One region of the Peribacillus sp. NPDC097197 genome, then DNA from elsewhere that is predicted to be linked to it. Evidence: riboswitches for the same ligand, from Rfam matches in the RefSeq annotation. Region 1 holds a riboswitch; the other holds the start of a gene.

Region 1 (9,517 bases):
TTCAACAGTAAAAGATAAAGGAAGAGGGTGCCGTATGTATTTCTTATTGAATATTCTAGGGGTATTGGTTGTCATGGGTATCGTATACTTGTGCTCACCTAATAGAAAAAACGTGAAGTGGAAAATCATTCTTACGTTGCTTGGCATTGAATTGATTATTACATGGTTCATGTTGTCGACCACCATCGGAACATGGGTCATTAAACAGATTGCTACTTTCTTCACCTGGTTGATTGCATGTGCTAATGAAGGAATCTCTTTCGTTTTTCCTTCTGTTATGGCAAACGAACAAGTGGATTTCTTTTTCAGTGCGTTGATGCCGATCATCTTCATTATTACGTTTTTTGATATTCTATCGTATTTCGGCATCCTGACCTGGATAATAGATAAAGTCGGTTGGCTCATTTCGAAAGTGTCCGGTTTACCGAAACTGGAGAGCTTCTTTTCTATTCAGATGATGTTTCTTGGAAATACGGAGGCTCTCGCTGTTATCAGGATGCAATTAAGTTCTTTAAAGGATAAGCGTTTGCTGACCTTTGGAATTATGAGTATGAGCAGTATAAGTGGTTCGATTATAGGTGCGTATTTATCCATGGTTCCGGCTGAATTTGTATTCGTCGCTATTCCATTGAATTGTTTAAATGCCTTGCTTATAGCCAATATGTTAAATCCTGTTACTGTCAGTAAAGAGGAAGATGTCGTATATATTCCTACAAAAGAGGAACGTAAAGACTTCTTTTCAACCATTTCAAACAGTATGCTAGTTGGAGTCAAGATGGTGATCGTCATTATGGCCATGGTAATCGGCTATGTCGCATTAACGGCTAGTCTTAACGGTATTTTAGGGCTTGCGGTAGATGGATTAACAATCCAAAAAATCTTCTCTGTCATCTTTAGTCCATTCGCTTTCTTGTTTGGATTAAATTGGGAAGATACGATGTATGTTGCTCAATTAATGGGAATCAAACTGGCAACGAATGAATTTGTAGCCTTGCTCGATTTGAAAACACAGATTAGCGGTTTGGCCCCGCATACAGTAGCTGTGGCCGTTACGTACCTGACCTCATTTGCAAACTTTAGTACAGTCGGCATGATTTACGGAACGTTCAATTCGATTCTAGACGAGGAGAAATCGAATATCATTGGAAGAAATGTTTGGAAGCTATTGCTTAGTGGAATGGCAGTCTCCATGCTTAGTGCCATGATTGTTGGATTGTTTGTTTGGTAACGCTGTGTATTATAGTTTTACTAGAAAACCTTAAATATTGTGGCTTTAATACGTGAATGAAAAACAAATTAGCCAAGTGATTTTTAGGTATAAATGATGTTAATCCCTTAATCGGTAAGATTAAGGGATTGCTTTTTTTACATGAGTATAAAAAGAAACCAATAGTCACGTTTCCGATAAGGTGAAGGCGTGAAATACATTAGAGATGTCATAATAAAAGCATGAAGAGCAGAAATTTTGTCCATGTTTCTGCTCTTCCAATTGAGTCAATGTCAACTAAATCACCCCACTCATTTTAGATTTTCTAGGTATTTCTCCAAATCCTTATCAACTATGAAAACTTCGATTCGTTCACCCGTTTTGGTACTAATGTCACTGTGTGAAGAAAGGACTTTACAACCTGTTAGATCCTCGACAATTTTTTCATAATCCTGACTGTACATTTCACGTAGAAGAGAGCGCATTTTTTTTACAAGCTTCTTTCCAGAATCCTGACTGACGAGGTGTTTTTCTTCGACAGTCAAGACTCCTTTAAAACGAGTGATCAGCATGTCATTAATGATGTAGGTTTTAACTTCTTGTGGCCCTCTGCCAATTAAATCACGCTGGAATTTAATGAATGCTGCACTAATTTCGGCTTCAATTTTCTTTTTTTGGTTTAACATAATGCCTCCGATTTTTTTCATCGATCGTATATGGGATTCATCATAATGCCGGATTCAAGTTTTTGTCAATACAAGTTTGTATATATATTAAAATATTAGAAATATATAGGATTAATGAGTAAATAATACTTTTATATAGAAAAACGGAAGTATATGGTCGAATATGAATCTATTTGCGAATATATGGAATTTTAATGGGGTTTACAAAGGTTTGCTGATGAGCGTAGAATATGCTCATCAATAACAATTTGATATCGGCCAAATCTCAAGTAATTGAGAACGGAGGACCCATTATTTATGGGGTTAATTCTGCTTTTGCAGAAGGGATGTGAACTCTTTCGCCATCCTACCCGTCAGCTAACTTCGTCGGCTAAAGCGAAGGAGGTCATAAGACCACCTTGATCCAGGAGGCTTTTTTGTTGTGTTTGTAGCAAAATAGCAACCTGTCATTTCAGTAGGTCTTTTTATTATGCCTATAATTACATGAAAAGGTTTCTTGGAAGACAGATCGCAAAGAGCGCTGAAAAGCTTGCTGGGCGATAAGTAGACCAATGAGTACTTTTTCTCCACTAATACTGTTTGCTTTTGCAAATATTCTTGTTTGGATTGTGAATCATTTTTTTCACTATTGAAACTAGGATAGCCATGCAATGCGGACTATTGGAGAAGGGGTAAGCATTGGTCTATTTTTTGTGTTCTTTTGGCACCAATTTCTCCACTAATCGTGAAGGAGGTAAATTGTAAAGATTTTTAAAAAAGTGAAAGGAAGGTTCGGATGGATGCTATAACTATCTTTCTAATGGGTACACCCTTTTTACTTTTCTATGGATTCATTCATTTTTGTAACAAAGTTATAACGAAAAAAGGAGAGGAGTAGAACATGTTATTCATTCTTATTGTCCCAGCGGTTACCGTGTATTTAATTCACGCTTTATTATACCCAGAGAAATATTAATAGAACGATAACGGAGGAAATGTAAATGGATTTTTTACAAATCATTGTGGTGTTGTTTTTGGTAGTGATCCTAGCCATACCATTGGCCCAATATTTAGCGGCAGTATATTCCCTTGAAACCACAAGGCAAGATCGTATGTTCGGGTGGTTAGAACGAGGCATTTTTAAAATATCTGGTATTAAGACATTTGATATGAATTGGAAGCAATATGCACAGGCATTACTCCTAAGTAACTTAGTCATGTTTGTCATCTCATACATGATTGTACGGCTTCAGGGAGTTTTACCGGGTAATCCAAGTGGGATAGCCAACATGGATCCGTCATTGGCATTCAATACGGCAGCAAGTTTTCTTACTAATACCAATTTACAGCACTATAGCGGAGAATCCGGACTTTCGTATTTATCACAAATGATTGTCATCATCTTCTTGATGTTCACGACACCAGCAACCGGTCTTTCCTTATGCATCGCTTTTTTCAGGGGTTTGACCGGTCAGAGGAGTTTAGGGAACTTTTATGTAGATTTAATTCGTTCGATCACTCGGGTGCTACTGCCTCTCTCCATTTTTGTCAGTTTGGTTCTGGTATCCCAGGGGGTACCACAGACCCTTGGTTCTACGGTAATGGCTACTACGTTAGAGGGAGCCACCCAACATATTGCAAGAGGACCTGTGGCTGCATTGGAGTCAATAAAGCACCTTGGCACAAACGGCGGTGGATTCTTCGGTGTCAACTCGGCGCATCCATTTGAGAACCCTAATGGATTTACGAATGTATTAGAGATTTTATCGATGTTTCTCATTCCTGCTGCCCTTCCATTAACATTCGGATATATGGCGAAAAATAACAAACAAGGATGGATCTTATTTTCAGCAATGGGACTCATGATGCTTGTTTTCCTAAGTGTGAATTACGCTAGTGAACAAAATGGCAATCCCCGATTGGAGGCAATAGGCCTTTCACAAGAGAGTGGAAACTTAGAGGGGAAAGAAGTCCGATTTGGGATGGCTCAGAGTGCCCTATTTACAACGGTGACTACAGCTGCCACTACAGGTTCAGTTAATAATATGCATGATACGCTGACACCGCTCGGTAGTATAGCGCCACTGGCCATGATGATGCTGAACTGTGTATTTGGCGGTGATGGGGTAGGCACGATGAACATTCTTATGTATTCCATATTGGCTGTATTCATTGCTGGACTGATGGTCGGGCGTACACCAGAGTTTTTAGGTAAGAAAATTGAAGGGCCGGAAATGAAATTAATAGCCATGACGATCCTTCTACATCCGTTAATCATTTTGGTACCATCTGCTATTGCACTAACGGCACAGATGGGGACATCGGCCATTTCAAATCCAGGTTTCCATGGGCTCTCTCAAATTGTATATGAGTTTACTTCAGCTGCAGCCAATAACGGTTCTGGTTTCGAGGGCTTAGGGGATAATACACCTTTTTGGAACATTTCCACAGGTTTGGTCATGTTGTTTGGCCGTTATTTTTCCATGATAGCCATGATTGCTGTTGCTGGATCATTACTTGCTAAAAAACGTGTCCCAGAGACGATGGGTACATTTAAAACAGATAATCCTACATTCCTTGTCATTCTTTTATGTACGGTTTTAATTATTGGAGCTTTGACTTTCTTTCCAGTGATTACCCTAGGACCTGTCGCAGAATGGTTAACGATTAGATAAACGATGAAAAGGAGTAGTACAGATGAATACGATGCGTAATGGAAAAGTAAATAATGAAATGCTTTTTGAAGCAATAAAAGATGCTTTCAAAAAAATGAATCCCAGAGCCATGGCACGAAATCCAGTCATGTTTGTAGTGGAAATAGGATTTGTCTTGACCCTTTTTCTAACTATATTTCCCGATTTATTTGGTGGAATATCAGATAGGGGATATACCAGTGCAGTGACTTTCATTTTGCTCCTAACCATCCTGTTTGCCAACTTTGCTGAAGCATTAGCGGAAGGTCGTGGTAAAGCACAAGCGGATAGTCTGAAAAAGACAAAGCTTGATTCAAAAGCAAAGTTAATCCAAAAAGATGGATCTGTAAAGATAGTCGATGCCACGGAACTGCAAAAAGGTGACATGGTTTTAGTGGAGGCCAATGATTTAATTCCTAGTGATGGAGAGGTCATTGAAGGGGTGGCTGCTGTTGACGAATCGGCCATAACTGGTGAATCCGCGAATGTCATAAAAGAACCGGGTGGAGACTTCAGTTCTGTTACTGGAGGAACAAAAGTAATGAGTGACTATATAAAAATAAAAGTTAGTAGTGATCCGGGGGAGTCATTCCTGGATCGAATGATTGATTTGGTAGAAGGAGCTAAACGGCAAAAAACACCGAATGAAATTGCACTTAGTACACTCCTTGTGAGTTTGACGCTTATCTTTTTGCTTGTTTGCGTGACACTCGTACCTATTGCTTCCTATATTAAAGTGACATTGCCAATCGCAACTTTGGTGGCATTATTGGTATGTTTGATCCCAACAACCATAGGTGGTCTTCTTTCAGCGATAGGCATAGCTGGAATGGACAGAGTGACACAATTCAATGTGATTGCCAAATCGGGCAAATCGGTAGAAGCTGCAGGAGACATCAATACTATCATTCTCGATAAAACAGGCACGATCACACATGGTAACCGGATGGCTCATGCCTTGCTGCCAGTACAGGGTGTGAATCAGAAGGAACTTACTACATTCGCAGCCTATTCATCCTTACATGATGAGACACCGGAAGGCCGCTCTGTTGTCGAATTTGCCAAAAGATCAGGATTACTTGAAAAAGAATTGGAAAAAAGTGACTCGGAAGGCATTGACTTTACGGCAGAAACGAGGATGAGCGGGACAGATTTTTCCGATGGAAGAATCGTCAGAAAAGGTGCCGTCGATTCAATAAAGAACTATATAAAGCAAGAAGGCGGAAACATTCCCAGCGATTTGCAAGACATTAGTGATGAAGTAGCAAGCCAAGGGGGAACGCCCTTAGTAGTCGCAGAAGGAAATCGGATCCTAGGTGTCATTTATTTGAAAGATACCGTTAAAGCAGGTATGAAAGAGCGATTTGATGAATTGAGGAAAATGGGCATCAAAACCGTCATGTGTACCGGAGATAATCCTTTAACGGCCGCGACGATCGCGAAAGAAGCCGGGGTAGACGATTACATTGCCGAGGCAAAGCCGGAAGATAAAATTGCCGTAATTAAGCGTGAACAAGCGGAAGGCAAACTTGTCGCGATGACCGGGGATGGCACGAACGATGCCCCTGCATTGGCACAGGCAGATGTGGGGCTAGCAATGAATACAGGAACAAATGCGGCCAAAGAAGCAGCAAACATGGTGGATCTGGATTCAGATCCTACAAAAATCATTGAAGTAGTGGCGATTGGAAAACAGTTACTCATGACACGTGGAGCATTAACAACGTTCAGCATTGCCAATGATGTGGCTAAATACTTTGCGATCATACCAGCTATGTTCATGCTGGCTATCCCGCAAATGAATGCCTTAAATATAATGGGATTAGCCACACCGCAAAGTGCGATATTATCAGCATTGATATTCAATGCCATTATTATCCCGCTCCTGATCCCGTTAGCCATGAAGGGTGTAAAATATGTTCCAATGAGCGCTTCAAGATTATTGACTAAGAATTTGTTTCTTTATGGATTAGGTGGCGTGGTCGTTCCTTTCATTGGCATTAAATGTATAGACCTAATACTTGAACTGTTTAAAGTAGCTTAAAATCAAATATAAGGGTGAGAATAGATGTTGAAAAATATACGTGTAGTTTTTGTGCTATTCATGATATGTGGTATGGCTTATCCGTTACTCATAACAGGGCTTTCACAAGTGATGATGCCTGCACAAGCTGAAGGCAGCTTAATTAAAAATGAAAAAGGGAAAATCATCGGGTCAGAATTAATTGGTCAATCTTTTGAAGAGGCTGGCTATTTTCATGGCCGGGTTTCTTCTATAGAATACGACGCTGCAGGCTCAGGGTCGCCAAACTATTCACCATCTAATGAAGAAATGATCAAGCGAACCAAAAGTGAAATGTCTGAATTTCTAAAAGCGAATCCTTCTATTAAAAAAGAGGAAATACCTTCTGACTTGATGACAAACTCTGGGTCAGGTCTTGATCCAAATATTTCTCCAAGAGGAGCACTTGTTCAGGTTCCACGTATCGCAAAAGAGAGGGATATATCTGAACAAAGTTTATATAATCTAGTCGAAGAAAATACGGAAAATCGTTCATTTGGACTTTTCGGCGGACCTCATATTAATGTGTTGAAATTAAATATTGCTTTGGATGATCTAAAATGATCGAGTTTAGGAGATTTCTATTTTCTCCTATTAATCTAGAAAGGAATCTGGGGGTAGTTATATGAATGAACACTTTCGAAGGAAAACACCAGATGAAATTCTACAATCTATTTCCGACATCAAAAAAGGCAGACTGAAGATTATACTCGGATCTGTTAGTGGGTCCGGAAAAACCTATCATTTGCTTATGGAAGGAAATGAGTTGAAAGGGCGTGGTATTGACGTAGTTATCGGGATTATTAGTGATGGGTGCAACCAAATGACAATGGAGCAAGTAGGTTGCCTAGAGGCAGTGCCCACAATTGAATGGAAGAGTAATGGACTTATTAGGAAAGATTTACATGTAGATGAAATTCAAAAAAGAAATCCTGAAGTGGTTTTAGTTGACCAGTTAGCTCACAAAAACCGGCCGTCTGCTAAAAATCCGACTAGATTAGAAGATGTTATGGAATTAATAAAAGGTGATATCAGCGTTATCACAACAATAAATATTTATGAATTGAAAGGAGTAAAGAAAGTTGCTGAACACCTACTGAATCTCCCGCTTCATGTAAGTGAGATCCTACCCGAGAATACGTTGACGCTGGCTGACGAAGTACGCCTCTTGGATGTGACACCCGAAGCAATACTTAAACGTCTGCAAGAAGGAAAAATCATGGAAAACAACAAGAAAACAGAAGCCGATATGAAACTATATAATCGAGATAACTTAGCGGTTCTTAGGGAGCTGTCACTCCGTTTTTTGGCTGGAGAAGTAGAAGAAGATCTTACTGAACATAGAGAACAGGAAGGGTTAATGGGACCATCAGGTGCTTCTGAACGAATCTTGGTATGTGTACAATACCATTGGAATGGCTCCATTTTAATTCGAAGAGGCGATCAAATAGCCAAACGATTAGGCGGAGATTTAGTGGTGGTTAGCTTTATTCCAAGTCAGAAAGAGCTATCTAAAGAGGAGTCGTTATTTAAAAGTTCTATACAAAAACTTATCGTAAAGCTAAATGGGAAGTTTGAAGAAAGAGCCATAAACGGGGGTGATATTGCAAAAGAAATCGTTGGATATGCCATGAAGCACTATATAACCCGGATTATCCTGGGTCAATCCAAAAGGACGAGATGGGAAGAAATCATCCATGGTTCTATAGTCAATAAGATATTGGGCCAAACGAAAAACATTGATGTATGTGTTGTAGCGGATAGGACAAAAGGAGAAGGGGAAAGGGTATTGCCTGCCGTTCAGTCAAAAAAAAAGAAAAAGAATCCATACCGTAGACTCTCGCCTGAAGAAATAAAAGAAAAAATACAGGGAGTGAAAAGAGGAACATTAAAGGTGTATATTGGTTCTGCTCCTGGCGTAGGGAAAACATATACCATGCTGAGGGAGGCCAATCAATTAAAGAAAAGTGAAATTGATATTGTGATTGGATTATTGGAGACACATGGTCGTAAAGAAACGGCATCCCAAGTTGACACGTTAGAAACATTACCCCGGAAACAGGTTCCGTATAAGAACGTCGTGTTAGAGGAAATGGATCTTGACAGAATCATCATCCGTAATCCTGAAGTTGTGCTGGTAGATGAATTGGCTCATACAAATGTGCCAGGAAGTAAAAACCAAAAACGTTATCAAGACGTTATGAACATATTGGAGTCTGGGATATCCGTTATTTCTACTATGAATATTCAACATGTAGAAAGCTTGAATGATAGTGTAGAGCAAATTACAGGGGTTCGCGTACGTGAAACGGTTCCTGACAGGATTCTACAATTGGCCGATGAGCTTGAATTAATTGATGTCTCCCCAAAGGCGCTTAGGCAGCGAATGCAAGAAGGGAATATTTATACCATGGATAAAGTGGAGCAGTCCTTGAATAATTTTTTTAAGACTCGAAATCTTATAGCCTTGAGAGAACTTGCACTCCGTGAATTAGCAGATGATGTAGACGATAGGTTAGAATCATTCAAGCGAAAAGAAGGGGTAAGGGGCCCTTGGAGAAAAGCAGAAGTAATCTTTGTTTGCGTTAACCTTAAACCAGACTCTGAGCGTTTGATTAGACGGGGTTTCCGGATAGCCTATCGACTTAAAGCAAAGTGGTATGTAGTGTATGTGAAGGATCAACGAACATTACCTAATGACAAGCAAATTATATTGGATAAAATAAAGAACCTTACGAAACGATTAGGTGGCACTTTCGAAATGTATTCAACAACCAACAGGCGAATGGTGGTAAGTGAAGTCACTAAACAATTACAAGACAAAAAAGCTACACAAGTCATCATTGGACATTCAGCAAAAGAAAGGTGGCAAGAAATCATTCAAGGTTCG
Region 2 (9,517 bases), on a different contig from region 1:
CAGTCGAAATGGGAAAAGCTGCTCTTACTGGTGAATACGGTGATATTTTCCCTCATATCTGGTGGGTGCTTGGTTATGCCATCATCATATCGGTAGTAGCAATTGCAATGTTTAAAAAGAAAATGCAGGCAGAATAATTATAATAAAGAAAGCAAAGAACCCAGAAAAATTAATTTTCGGGTTTGTTTAGCACTTTCCTCCATGACAAACTGCCTCACTTTTTACATGGTATCTTAAAATTCACTTAAGAAAACCCTGCTCAAGCTTAAAGTAGTAATGAATGGAAGCAAAACCCATTATTGATGAATTTTTTGATTGGGTTGATTGCTCGCCTTTCTTCGGTATCAGTATGGTGAAGTTAATAACGGAATTACCTAATGTACCGTTTTATGAACATCTTAAACAGCTTATTTTTGCTTATTATATCTATACCATCCAAATAACAAACCAAGTATAGCTGTTATTACACCATATTTAAGCAAGATAATTATGTATTCCATGGGAGACAAATAGGATGTTTCAGTCACATCCAAACTCACTCGTGTAACTTGTTCATACCTTACAAATAAAATTCCTATACCTATTCCCATAAAAAAACTATATTAGCGCTTTTTCTAAGTATTTTTCCCATTTTGATATCCTCTTATAACGTTCATATACTAACTATTCAATTAGGAATGGAAAAACACCTTTTTTTAGCTACTTGCCAGGTAAACATTAATTATGAGGAAATAAACCCAGTTAACATAATCCCCATAAGCATAAGTATGTTGCCAATTTTCTTATTGAATTGGTTAGATTCAATCATAGAGGGGTTACTGAAGGACGATGATCCTTTATTGAATCAGTTTACCTGGACCTGACTGTTCAGCGTATGTACTTGACCCTAAAGCGGAGATTGACCTGACGATAGATAAACTCTTAAGGATGAAGTCGGGGGATGGAGCAGGATATGGGACTGGTAAAGATACAGAGGCTTTAGAGGTGATTAGAGAGGTCTTTTAAAAAAAAGACCAAATGGTGTCATCTTGGAAGGTTTTTTGCTTTATCTGGAAAGGACGAGACTAGAAGTACCCTTTGTTCCAAGCTCATCATATTAATGAAAGATTATTTGCATATACACTCATGACGTTTTGGAAGGGGCTGCCGCCTCTTTTTTTATTTTTTATACGTCTTTCTTCATATTAATAATTTAATTGCTTCAACTATTCATGATTGAGTTTTAAAAGGAGGAAAAAAGGAAAAAGTAAAGGGAAGCGTAGCGTAGCTATTCATTAAACGGGGGGGAACAGGATATGAGATGGAAAAAAGGAATGCTGATCTATAACGAATGTGCAGGAAATAGTAAGGTGGAAAAGGCATTAGAGGAATGTCTCCCTATTCTGACACCCCAAATTGATGAATTTCTTATTCTTCAGACTAAGGAAAAGGGTGATGCTGACAAGTTTTGTTCGGAATATGGAGAAGGTATGGACGTAGTATTCGTTCTGGGAGGAGATGGAACGGTGCATGAATGTGTGAATGGTCTTTCTCCACTCGAACATCGACCGCTTTTGGGAATATTACCTGGAGGGACGTGCAATGATTTCTCCAGAACCTTGGAAATACCTCAAAATATCCGTCGTGCGGCGGAAACTATAGTGAACGGAAATGTCCGTATGATCGATGTGGGGAAGGCGGACGATCATTACCTTTTGAATTTTTGGGGTATTGGACTGATTACCGATACGTCAAACAATATAGATGAACAAGAAAAAAGTAAATTCGGGAAGATTGGTTATTTTTTAAGTGCAATTAGAACGATAGGCGATCAAGAACCGTTTCCTTTTAGAGTTGAATATGATGAAACGTGTGTCGAAGGAAAAGCTGTCATGATTTTAGTCTTGAACGGTAATTTTATCGGAACGAATTCAATGCCTTTTTCAATGGTCCAGCCAGACGATGGGCTGTTTGATATCGTCATCGTGAAAGAATCGAGCCTAAGTGTATTTAGGGAGATCTTAGCCATGAAGAGTTCGTTGACTGAAAGTGTCAGCTCAGAGTCAGGTGTCATGTATGTCCAGGCAAGAAAATTGAAGGTGGAAACCGAATTACCTCTCGAAGTCGATATGGATGGAGAGATTTATAATCAGACGCCTACACAGATAGAAGTTCTGAAACATCATCTTGCTTTTTTGTCTCCTAGCTCAGGAGTATAACAGAATCAGACGCATTAAGAGTATATATTTATATTTATTCCTCCTTATTTCTGCATTTGTTTACAAAATAAGATAAAATATAAAATGATATTTCATTTTTTGCAGGAGGAACATACATGATATACCAGGTCCGATTGTTAAAGGGTATTTTTGAACCGCAAAGAAGCCGTTACCAATTGCAAAATGCGGAAGCGGTCACACGACTTTTCTGGAAATTAATAGGATTATATTTTCTTAGTGTCTTAGTTTTTTCAGTAAGTGGATATTTTGGAATTGGTTCAGAATCATTTTCTAAAAATATTACGAAGATGGATGTAAGTGAATTTGAAACGGGAAAATTACTGATTGTAATTGGAAATATGATTGCAGGATTGTTTTATCCTTCTATTTATATCTTTTTAGCTTCTTTATTCTTTTGGGTAGTATTGGATATCCCATACATAAAAACCGTGATTGTTCAAATGATTACGCTTAGTTTGCACTTACTGGAGAAGGTTTTGTTAATTCCCCTTTTTGTTTTGATGGATATTGGGCATGATGCCAACCCCTTTTCACTTGGAGTCATCAGCCAGTACTTCATTCGAAGCGATTACTTTATTCATTTTTTTAGTGAAATCACCATTTTTCAAATTTTAATCATTTCTTTACAATATTATTATTTGAAGGTATATACGGAACGAAGCAAGGCCTTTGTCTTATCAATGATCATTCTATTTTATATTGCCTCGTGGTTTGCTAAAGCATTTTTAGCATATCTACAAGTTGGCGTATTCGTATAAGGCGGTGAGAAAAATGAAAAAGTGGAAATTAGCAGCCCTATCAGTAGCATCTTTGGCCTTGATATCGGGTAATATTTACTTGATTGAAAAAAAAGACAGTAAAGTGGAACGGACCGTTTTTACCGAAAGATGGACACAAGTTAAGAAAGATACCATAACTGAAACATTTCAAACAAAGGGAATCTTTAAACCGGCAGAAGAATATGATGTTTATTTTGATGCTAAAAACAATGATTTTCAGAAATTCCTGGTTCACGAAGGGGACGAGGTAACGGCTGGAACATCCCTGTTTGAATACACTACAACCGAACTGGATGCACTAAAAGATAATTTGGAAGCGGAAAAGGCCGCAACCGAAGGAGAAATCGTCGGAATTGATGAGTACATAAATAAGTTGAAAGCTTATCAAAGTGGTCTGACCCTGGATTCAAACAAAACGGTTATCGATGAGACAGTAGAAAAGAACCTAAATATAGACATCACCATTTCTTCCTCAGACTTAATTAAAAGTAATATTGAGCAGGAGATGTACAAGCAGGAACTTGAAAAAAATAGCTTGAAGGAAAAAGTGGTCATGCTAGAAGCACAATTAAGCTCAATTGAGGTGCAAACCAATGCCGTGGAGACGACAAGTGAAGCGGATGGTGTCGTGAAGAAGATCAATAAAAATTTAACGAATCCGATTATTTCAATTGCTTCTGCAGAAATGGCCATCGAAGGTTCCTTCTCTGAAGAAGAGTTAAAGAAGGCAGAGGTAGGGATGGAGATAAAAGCTAGTTCTCCTGATTTGAAAAAGAGGTTGGGCGGAACCATCAGCCGTATACATCCTTATCCCAAAGAGGAGCCAACCCTAAAGGATGAAAATCGCTATACATTCGAAGCGGAAATTGTAACGGAAGCAGAGAATAAGGAAGCGCTATTAGACGGTTCAAAGGTCGACCTTACCGTTATAACGAATGTGAAGAAGGGAGTCCCGACTGTTCCAACAGAAGCGATACATGAACGGAAGCAGCCGCATGTCTATAAAATGACCAATAAAGGGCATTTGAACCGACAATACTTTACAAAAGGGGCTCAAGCAAAAGGGAAGCAAGAGATGCTTAAAGGTCCAGCAGTGGGAGATGTCATCCTTTTAGAACCGAAAAAGGTAGTGAAGAACCACTCTTACTTCATTACCCCGCTCAAATTGGACAAGGTTCACTCTGCAACTTTTAAGAAACTATCCAAAAGGGAAAAAGTTAGATACATTTTACTAGGATTTTTGGAAAAATAATTTTCAGTTAAATCAAAAATGGCCATAATTTTTTACTGTTAAAACTAATTACCTATTTAAACAATAAGTGTAAACCCACGTAGCACTCAATATTCTTAATCCCCTCTGTACTTTCGGAGTGTGGGGAAAGAAAATATATTTACAGATTAATATTTTTAGTATAATATTTTAATATAAGTTAGCTCGCTTAATCTTATAAAAAAGAACGGGGGAACCAATTTTGCGGATTATATTCGCTAGGGGTGAATTCAGAGATGAAAGGGCCATTGTGTTTCCGATTCCTAACCCGACAGCTAACCCCGTAAGCGTCTTCGAGGGAACATGTGTGAATAACACGCCAATAGGGAAAATGACACGTAGGGTGTCTTTTTTTTAAGCGTAAGGATAGAAGTTTTTCAATATACAGAAAAATTTTTCTCTTTTTATTAGTATCTTGTTTCCCTTACCGAGACAAATGTTTTTACATCAAAGACTATATGGAAGGTGAGGAAATTAAATGAAGAAATTCAAACTGAGTTTAGCAAGCCAAATATTCATTGGTTTAATTCTAGGAATTATCGTAGGTGCTATATTTTATGGAAGTGAGACGGCACAAAGCTATCTACAACCATTAGGTGATATCTTCCTACGTATGATTAAAATGATTGTCGTTCCAATTATCGTTTCTAGCCTTATTGTTGCAGTTGCAGGCGTGGGCGATATTAAATCAGTAGGGAAATTAGGTGCCAAGTCACTATCCTACTTTATAGTAGTAACACTAGTTGCAATAGGCGTAGGTTTATTATCTGCCAATATTATTCAGCCTGGCGCGGGCGTAAATATGGGTGAGCTTGAACAAACGGATATTTCCACTTATGTTGACACAGCAGAAACTAAGCAACACGAATCCTTTATAGATACAATCGTTCATATTGTCCCATCTAATCCGATTAAAGCAATGGTAGAAGGCGATATGCTTGCAATCATTTTCTTCTCAGTCTTGTTTGGACTAAGCATTGCAGCTATCGGTGAAAAAGGAGTACCAGTATTCCGTTTCTTCCAAGGTGCGGCGGAAGGTATGTTCAATCTAACCAATATGGTTATGAAATTTGCTCCGATTGGGGTATTTGCACTAATCGGTGTGACAATCTCTAAATTCGGTTTATCATCACTAATCCCATTAGGAAAGTTAGCCCTTTCCGTATACGGAACGATGATTTTCTTCGTAGTTGTCATCCTGGGGCTCATTGCAAAATTTGTAGGCTTCAGTATCTTTAAGTTAATTGCCATTTTGAAAGAAGAATTGATCTTAGCATTTTCCACAGCAAGTTCAGAAGCGGTTCTTCCAAGAATCATGGAGAAGATGGAGAAAGCCGGTTGTCCAAAACATATTACGTCTTTTGTTATTCCGACTGGTTACTCATTCAACCTAGATGGTTCCACATTATACCAAGCTTTAGCAGCCATCTTCATTGCTCAAATGTACGGCATACATCTAAGTGCTTATGAGCAAATAACGCTAATGTTAGTGTTGATGATTACCTCTAAAGGAATTGCCGGTGTACCGGGCGTATCCTTCGTTGTACTTTTAGCAACATTAGGTACGGTGGGCATCCCAATTGAAGGACTTGCCTTCATAGCAGGTATTGACCGTATCCTTGATATGGGTCGTACTGTAGTAAACGTTATTGGTAACTCTTTAGCAGCCATCGTTATTTCCAAGTGGGAAGGTCAATTCAACCCTCCTGCCGAAAAAGGAAAACTCGAACAGGCTTCTTAATATAAGTCAAAACTCCAGGGTGATTGCACTCTGGAGTTTTTTTGTATTCAGATGAAAGTCGAAAACAACTTATTGATGGACGATCCAGAAATGGGAGTCAGGGGAAAAGTTCATAGCCATAACGCTTTCATTAAATGAATCTTGGTGAAAGGTTTCCAAAACAGTCAGTTGGGCTTCTTCTAGGCAATCAAGGACTTCCTGCTGACTCGGGATATGGAGATAGGCCTCTTCTTGGTGAGACTTTCCCTTTGTGAAGATATCACCGAACTCATATAGCCGTTCATCCTGTTTACTATCACACCAAATCATTTCTTCCTGTTCCCAAAAATTAAGATACCTTTCATTACTGTCGCGAATCGGTGTCGTGAATAGGAAACGGCCTCCTGGTCTAAGTATGCGTTTGATTTCTTTCAAAGCGAGAATGCGGTTTTTTCGTTGAGGGATTTTCATTAAACCATGAAAGGAAAAGAGTGCATGGTCGAATGACGAGTCGTTGAAAGGGATTTCCGTGGCATTCCCAAGAAAGAATGGAATCTCCATATTTTCATCTTGTGAAAACTTCCGGGCTTCTTGAATCTTGGAGGGTGAAGGGTCCAGTCCGGTTATATGATGAAACCCATTCTTGTATAGAGCAAAGGTCGTCCTCCCTGTACTGCATCCAATATCAAGGATGGAGTCGGCTTGATGAAAGTATTTATCGAATGCAAATTTTTCGAGTTCCCAAAGACCCCAATTTTTTGATGAATCGGCGACAGCGTCTTCCTGCAAGTGATTGATGAAATCGTCTTTTTCTATTTTATCCATCATTCATCCTCCAAACCTTTATTTTTACTATAATATGGAAAATGTTGCCTGTCTAGTTTCTTATTTTTAATACTATTTTATATACACTTCGTGAATATTAAAAAGTTTGATAAAATAGAACTATTGATGAAAGGCTCGGAGGGAATATAATCATGAAAAATGAAGGTAATGACATCTTATATATGCATATGCAGGCTTCCGAAAGATTTGTCCTTTTTAATGGCCTTAATTTTCGAGAATTCTCCTATTCCTTACCGCATAGCTTGAATTCCATCTTATTATTGAAACATCAATATGATGGTGGGGAGTACGATTTGAATGTCTTGCTGGAGAGCGTGTCATCTGAGAATGTTTATAAGCTACTTAAAGAGGATGTTCGTGCATATGGGGATTTCTGTTGGGTCGATTTTAAGGAAGCAGATTGTCTAGAAGAATTGGACGGCAGGGAATTAGCGGAACTCCTATATGTGGGGCATACCAAAAATCACTTAGAACCCCCTTTCTTTCACAAACTGAATAATCAATTTGTCTATCTGGCCCAAGATGATGGATGGTTTAATAAAATTTACTTTCGTTCGATTTCAACGTACTATAAGATGCTGGGAAATTTACTTCCGTTGAAGCTTGAACCATTGAAAGTCGAAAGAACATGGTTAGGAATGAGGAAGAAAAAAGAATTGCCTGCAATTCCTTTGGATATTATTTCTTCCCTGGCTCCTATATTGGCGGAAGGTATAGTTTTTTCTTTTAGACATGTGAAGATTACAAGGACCAAAATCGAGATCCCAGCATGGATCGTGGGAGATTATTTGAACATGGATGAGATGCATGATGATTTCTTAGATAGAAAAGAACAAGGACCTGATGCCTTCATTACTTTTCATCGTAAAGAAAAGGTTTGGGAGAGCGTTATCAACACGACGCTATATAAATAACTTCTTTAGCTAATTAAGGGTTTGGGTCGTAGGACTTGCAACTGGGTGCATAAACTTCTAATTATAGCTATAGAAGGGGGAACTTTCACTTTTCCCGTTTTAGTGTAAAGTGTTACAATGGAACATGGTTAAAAGAATATTGGAGGGTAATAACTCATGAAAACTAAACTTGGTTTGCTTTATGGTGGGAAATCTGCGGAACATGATGTTTCTTTGCAGACAGCTTTAGCAGTCATTAAAGCTCTCGACTTAGCAAAGTTTGACATATATCCGATTTACATAACAAAAGAAGGTTCTTGGGTAAATGGTCCAAAGTTGACTGGTCCGGCAAAATCCGTGGAGGAATTGGCTTTATCTTCCGATAAATTGACTTCTCCTTTGTCATTGCAAGCCCATTTAACTGATGAAAATAGTGGGTCCACGGGGTATGATGTCATTTTCCCTCTTCTACATGGACCGAATGGCGAAGATGGAACAGTACAGGGGATGCTTGAGCTGTTGAATCTTCCTTATGTGGGAAATGGGGTACTGGCTTCATCCGCAGGGATGGATAAGGTCATCATGAAAAATATTTTTGCACAGGCGGGATTACCGCAAGTTAACTATACATGGTTCATCCGCTCTGAATGGGAGAGTAACACAGAACGGTCCATTGAGAAGGTGGAAGAAGTATGTGGGTACCCTTGTTTTGTAAAACCGGCTAATTTAGGCTCAAGCGTAGGAGTCAGCAAATGTAATAATGCTAATGAGTTGAAGAAGGCAGTCGCAGAAGCATTTCAATTCGATCGGAAAATCATCGTTGAAGAAGGAGTCATTGCCCGTGAAGTGGAGTTTGGCGTGATCGGGAATGATACCCCATCTTGTTCTGTGGCAGGAGAAATCATTCCTAAGACAGACTTTGACTTCTATGATTATTCAGCTAAATACGTCGACGGAAATTCAGCGATGGCCATACCTGCCGAAATAGAGGAAAGTCAATATAAAGCTTTATCTCAAATGGCAATCACAGCCTTTAAGTCATTGGACTGTTCAGGACTCGTCCGGGCCGATTTCTTTTTGACGAAAGATGGAAAGGTCTATATCAATGAAGTGAATACGATGCCTGGCTTTACGCCATTCAGCATGTTCCCGCTATTATGGAAGCACACGGGTCTTGAATATCCACAATTAATAGAAGAACTTGTGAAGCTTGCTTTAGAGCGCTATGAAGAAAAACAACAAATCAAATATACAGTGTAAGCGGTAATGTAAAGTGGGTTCCTGTATTTCAATTATACGCAGGACATACACTAGCAAGCAGGAATCGGTTCTCCATGCCGATTGCTGCTTAGTTTGGTTATAAAGAAAATGGAAGATCGGTTCGATGAACGAAGGAGGAACGAAAGTGATAAAGAGAACGTTGAGACAAATATCTGAGATGGTAAATGGATTGAACGATAGTAAGGTATTTGAACCCATTGAAATTCATGGTGTAACCATCGATTCAAGAGCGGTTACGAAAGGATGCTTGTTCGTTCCGTTAAAGGGAGAGCAAGTCGATGGCCATCAATATGTCAGAAGTGCCATTGCGCAGGGAGCATCCGCTTCTTTTTGGCAGCAGGATATTCCGAATCCACCTACTGATTTACCAATCATCCTTGTGGAAAATACTGAAAAGGCATTACAGCAATTGGCACGCGCTTATCGGGACCAATTGAATATTAAAGTCATTGGAATAACGGGGAGCAATGGTAAAACCACTACGAAAGATATGACGGCTGCCCTGCTGG

The links. A riboswitch is a leader RNA that binds a small molecule or an ion and turns the genes downstream of it on or off. The one in region 1 is predicted to bind cyclic di-AMP.
Region 2: it holds a riboswitch for cyclic di-AMP, as region 1 does, so the genes downstream of both, ACQKL6_RS20485 (cation:dicarboxylate symporter family transporter) here and ACQKL6_RS17805 (potassium-transporting ATPase subunit F) in region 1, are expected to answer to the same signal.

Annotation. Positions count from the first base shown of each region.
Region 1 covers NZ_JBNNST010000017.1:40,987-50,503, reverse strand. Annotated here, with positions in the region: gene ACQKL6_RS17815 (NupC/NupG family nucleoside CNT transporter) at 35-1,228, shown strand; gene ACQKL6_RS17810 (DUF2294 domain-containing protein) at 1,519-1,893, opposite strand; cyclic di-AMP (ydaO/yuaA leader) riboswitch at 2,140-2,280, shown strand; gene ACQKL6_RS17805 (potassium-transporting ATPase subunit F) at 2,774-2,848, shown strand; gene kdpA (potassium-transporting ATPase subunit KdpA) at 2,874-4,547, shown strand; gene kdpB (potassium-transporting ATPase subunit KdpB) at 4,570-6,609, shown strand; gene kdpC (potassium-transporting ATPase subunit KdpC) at 6,634-7,191, shown strand; gene ACQKL6_RS17785 (histidine kinase) at 7,253-9,517, shown strand, end outside.
Region 2 covers NZ_JBNNST010000029.1:3,887-13,403, forward strand. Annotated here, with positions in the region: gene ACQKL6_RS20465 (ABC transporter permease) at 1-137, shown strand, start outside; gene ACQKL6_RS20470 (diacylglycerol/lipid kinase family protein) at 1,296-2,198, shown strand; gene ACQKL6_RS20475 (hypothetical protein) at 2,315-2,977, shown strand; gene ACQKL6_RS20480 (efflux RND transporter periplasmic adaptor subunit) at 2,991-4,250, shown strand; cyclic di-AMP (ydaO/yuaA leader) riboswitch at 4,425-4,573, shown strand; gene ACQKL6_RS20485 (cation:dicarboxylate symporter family transporter) at 4,747-6,009, shown strand; gene ACQKL6_RS20490 (class I SAM-dependent methyltransferase) at 6,079-6,813, opposite strand; gene ACQKL6_RS20495 (hypothetical protein) at 6,966-7,748, shown strand; gene ACQKL6_RS20500 (D-alanine--D-alanine ligase) at 7,905-8,987, shown strand; gene ACQKL6_RS20505 (UDP-N-acetylmuramoyl-tripeptide--D-alanyl-D-alanine ligase) at 9,133-9,517, shown strand, end outside.